DNA from 2 places in the Arthrobacter sp. 1088 genome. Region 1 is predicted to be linked to the other one. Evidence: predicted binding sites of a transcription regulator. Region 1 holds the regulator's gene; the other holds the start of a gene.
The links. Region 1 encodes Rex, which represses fermentation and respiration genes when NADH is low (regulators of the CRP and FNR family bind a similar motif). Its sites were predicted from a motif close to CTTGTGAANNNNTTCACAAG; they were not measured.

Region 1 (2,394 bases):
GCTGATCCCGGCAGCCGTACCAGCAGTCGAACAAGCAAAGGAATGCAATGAGCAACCCTCCATACCCGCCGTCCAACGCCGGGGACGCCAAACCGGGCGATCCCAACACCGGTGATAACAAGGGCGACGCCAACAAGCCTGAGCAGCCGGGCCAGCCATCCATGCCGCAGTACGGTCAGCCGTCGGCACCGCAGTATGGCCAGCAGACTCCCCAATATGGTCAGCAGCCCAGCGCTCCGCAGTACGGTCAGCAGTCCCCGGCTGCTCCCCAATATGGCCAGCCCCCGGCTCCACAATATGGTCAGCAAGCTCCCCAGTTTGGCCAGCAGTCGCCGTACGGCCAGCAGCCATCTCCCTACGGTCAGCAGGCCCCGCAATACGGGCAGGACACCAACTGGCCCAGCCAGCAGCCAGGGCCTGCTACGGTTCCCCCGCTGGTCAACATCTCCTTCTGGATGATCATCGCAGCGGGCATCCTGTCCGCCATCAGCTCGCTGATCCTGGCCACCACCGGCTCGGATGCCTTCATCAACTCGATGATCCAGCAGGCTGCACAGCAGGGCACCGAATTCCCGGAAGGCTCCCTGGAAGGCATGCGTGGCGGTATCGTCGTTGCCGCCATCATTGGGGCCATCGTGTCCCTGGGCCTCTACGCCTTGGTTGCATTCCCGGTCCGCAAGGGCAAGAACTGGGCCAGGATCCTGGGCACCGTCTTCGCGGCGATCTCCGTCCTCGGCCTCGCCGGACTGTTCCAGTTCGGTGCTACGTACGGCATCCTGCAGCTCTTGGTGATCCTGCTGGGAGTTGCCGCAATCGTCCTGCTGTACCTGCCGGCGTCGGCTCCGTATTTCCGTAAGCCGCAGCCTTTCGGCAACCCGTACCAGAACCCGTACGGCCGCTAAACCACGGCAGTTCGTTCCACAGCGGGCGCGGACCCGGAAAGGCTAGACAGCCTGACCCGGCGTCTGCGCCCGTTGTGCGTGGTACGCCAGGATCTGCAGCTCGGTGGCCATATCCACCTTGCGGAGGTTCACGTGCGGCGGAACCTGCAGGAGAACCGGAGCAAAGCTCAGGATGCTCCGGATTCCGGCAGCGATGACGCGATCACAGACTTCCTGGGCCACTGTGGCGGGCAACGCCAGCACCACCATGTTGGTGTGGGTGCGTTCCAGGACACGTTCAAGTTCCGCTGAATCGCTGACCCGCAACCAACCCACCTCGTTGCCGATCACCATGGGGTCTGCGTCGAAGATAGCCACGACGTCGAATCCCCGGGACTCGAAGCCGCCATACCGCGCCAGCGCCTTGCCGAGGTTACCGGCGCCGACGATTGCGACCTTCCAGTCGTGCGTCAGGCCAAGGGCTGCAGCAATGTGACGGCTCAGGTACTGGACTTCGTAGCCCACCCCGCGGGTCCCGTACGAGCCCACGTAGGAGAGGTCCTTGCGGAGCGTGGAGGAGCTGACGCCTGAAGCCTCGGCCAACGCGTCCGATGACACACGTTCCACGCCTTCCGCCAGGAGCGAGTTGAGCGCGCGCAAATAGAGAGTCATCCGGGCCACAGCCGCGGGCGGGATCTGCTTGGCGGCAGGTTCGTTGTCCCCGCTTGTTGCCCCCGGGGACGGTTCCAGCGCAGTCACGGTTTTCTCCATTGCGTCGCTTGTTGTTCCACTCTATGGCCCTTGGGCGGACTCAACAAAAGCCGGTACTTCCGGGTAACAGAGTCCCGTGGTCCTCAGCCTTCGAGAACTTTTTTCAATGTACGGGTCAAGCGCTGCTCGTCGATCTTCCAAAAGTCGCGCTGGACCCCATCCACCAGCACCACTGGAATTTCCTCCGCGTAACGCTCCTGCAGTTCTGCCTTTCCGTCAATTGCCTGCTCGGTCCACTGGATGCCCAGTGCCGAGGTAACGCGCTCGACGGCGGCACGTGCCTCCGTGCACAGGTGGCAGTCAGCTTTGGTGAGGAGGACGACGTCGGGAATAGCCATGACACAACGGTAACCGCCCCAACGCTCTCTCACATCCACCCCCTCCCCGGCCATCCCTCTCTCACATCCACCCCCTTCCCGGCCATCCCTCTCTCACATCCCACCCCCTTCCCGGCCATCCCTCTCTCACATCCACCCCCAAACCACCAACGCTCTCTCACATCCACCCCGGCGGTCGCCCACCGTGCGCCCTCAACGCCGGGGCCGGGCGATTGACTAGACTCAAGGCATGCCCGACGAGAAGAACGCCGCCGTGGTCGCCGACGCCAAGGTGCCACAGCACACCGGCGAAGCCGCTTTCTTCGACGTCGACAACACATTGATGAAGGGCGCGAGCCTCTTCCACGTGGCCCGCAAGATGTACGAACGCAAGGCATTCACCCTGTCCCAGGCGGCTGGCTTCG
Region 2 (2,394 bases), on a different contig from region 1:
TGTCTCGTTGAATACATTCACCGTGACGGTCTGCGCTGCCGGGGGAGCCCACGCAGCTGCATACGTGCTGGAACGGCAATCAACCAGCAGCTCTCCTTCAGCCCGTTTGGCGAGGGCCGCATTCAGGTTCGGCTTCCAGAAGGAGGCGAGGCGTCCGACGTCGGGCAGTGCGGTTCCCATGGACAGCCGGTAGGCCGGCACCTGGTCACCAAAACCGATAACGCCCCACAGTGCCGAAACCACCAAAATCGTTTCGGTTGCCTTGCGTCGTTGGGCCGGCGTCATGGATTTAAAGCCGAGCGCGTCATACAGGACTCCTGAGTAGACCTGATGGGCCGGGGCGGCCGGTTCCGCGTGCAGCCGGGTATTACGTTCGACGTCGTCCTTCAGCGAGGCACCTACGCCCAGCAGTGCAAGCGCGTCCTCGTGGGCGCTGACGGTGCCCAACGATTCCAGGACCTTCGCTCGGTACGGGTTCAGCTCCGGAAAGCTGAGCGACTCCCATTCGAAGGCGGGACCTTTGACGGCGGGGGTCTTGCCTTCGGAAGGCGGCAGCAGAATCAGCACCAGACGATATTACCGGGGACCGGCACAACCCTCGACGCCGGTAGACTGTACGGCGGATGGGTTGACCAGGCGGTCGCGCGTCACGCAAGTGGCTCGAGGAACGTCCGGGCTCCGCAGAGCAGGGTGGTGGGTAACGCCCACTCGGGGTAACCCGCAGGCCAGTGCCACAGAAAACAGACCGCCTGCGCGTGGTGATGCTTGCATCAGCATGCGGCAGGTAAGGGTGAAACGGTGGTGTAAGAGACCACCAGCTCCCTGGGTGACCGGGGAGGCTAGGTAAACCCCACCCGGAGCAAGGCCAGACAGGGCACGTTTGAGGGCTGCTCGCCCGAGTGTCCGGGTAGGCTGCTGGAGGGCGCCGGCAACGGCGTTCGTAGATGGATGGCCGCCACTCCTTTGCCGGCAACGGCAAGGGATGACAGAACCCGGCGTATCGGTCAACCCATCCACATATTTGCCACTGAGGTCCCAGGCATGTGATGTCCATTGTGACTGCCATGTGAGTGATTTCACGCCCCCGGGCGCCCAAGAGGGCGCCCTTCCGCCTTAGACTTGTTATGAACGTAGATGTTCTGCCGCCGGGACTGCGTTCGCAGCCGGCGGTCTTTTCTTTGCAATCGTTCAAGGCGCTGTGGGTGGACCGAAGCCCGTCCAGTGCTCGTGCCGCAGGATTACTCCGGGCGGCCGCCATCTGCATACGAGGACGTATGTGGTTGACCCAAGGAAGGTAGTTCTGTGAGCCAGACGTCAGATTCTTGTCTTGATAAGTGGATGGGCCGGGAGGCTCTCGCCGAGGCCATGATTCCGGTGATCGGCCGGTTGTACCGGGAAAACAACGTGGTCACGAGCATCCACGGCCGGAGCCTGATCAACAAGTCGACCATGAACATCCTGAAGGCCCACCGCTTTGCGCGCCGGATGAGCAACACCGAGCTCCTGCTCGAAGAAACCGCACCGCTGTTGAATGCTCTTGCTGAGCTGGAACTCGGTGCGGCTGCAATCGACATTGCCCGTCTCACGGAGAAGTTCCGCGTCGAGGGCCACGGCACCTCGTTGGATGACTTCCTGCGGGCCGAGCTCGCTGAAATCGTCGGAAAGCGTGGCGCTGATGACCGCACCAGCACCGACGTCGTGCTGTACGGCTTTGGGCGCATCGGCCGCCTCCTGGCCCGCATCCTGATTGAAAAGGCCGGTGGCGGGCATGGCCTGCGGCTGCGTGCCATCGTTGTCCGCAAGGGCGCCGAGAACGACCTCGTCAAGCGTGCCAGCCTCCTGCGTCGCGACTCCGTACACGGTTCCTTTGAGGGAACCATCCGCGTGGACGAAGAAGCAAACACCATCACCGCCAACGGCGTTCAGGTCCAGGTCATCTACTCCGACAACCCCGCAACCGTGGACTACACCGCCTACGGCATCAAGGATGCCCTCGTAGTGGACAACACCGGGCGTTGGCGCGATGCGGAAGGCCTGTCCCAGCACCTGCAAAGCAAGGGTGTTTCGCGCGTCCTGCTGACGGCTCCGGGCAAGGGCGACCTGAAGAACATCGTCCACGGAATCAACCAGTCCGACATTTCCGATGACGACAAGATCGTCACGGCCGCGTCGTGCACGACCAACGCCATTACTCCGGTACTGAAGGCCATCAACGACAAATTCGGTATCATCCACGGCCACGTTGAGACGGTGCACTCGTTCACGAACGACCAAAACCTGATCGACAACTTCCACAAGGGAGATCGCCGCGGCCGCTCGGCAGCCCTGAACATGGTCATCACGGAGACAGGGGCAGCCAAGGCTGTTGCCAAGGCGCTTCCGGAACTTCAGGGC

Region 2: J2Y41_RS15980 (glyceraldehyde-3-phosphate dehydrogenase) is a predicted target of Rex. The motif match lies at 1,064-1,083, and genes of this name have one in related genera.

What each region holds. Positions count from the first base shown of each region.
Region 1 covers NZ_JAVDSM010000001.1:111,190-113,583, reverse strand. The annotation lists gene J2Y41_RS00505 (hypothetical protein) at 48-902, shown strand; gene J2Y41_RS00500 (redox-sensing transcriptional repressor Rex) at 945-1,652, opposite strand; gene J2Y41_RS00495 (glutaredoxin family protein) at 1,736-1,990, opposite strand; gene J2Y41_RS00490 (HAD family phosphatase) at 2,220-2,394, shown strand, end outside.
Region 2 covers NZ_JAVDSM010000009.1:215,327-217,720, reverse strand. The annotation lists gene J2Y41_RS15990 (peroxide stress protein YaaA) at 1-567, opposite strand, end outside; RNA gene rnpB (RNase P RNA component class A) at 625-1,016, shown strand; gene J2Y41_RS15980 (glyceraldehyde-3-phosphate dehydrogenase) at 1,303-2,394, shown strand, end outside.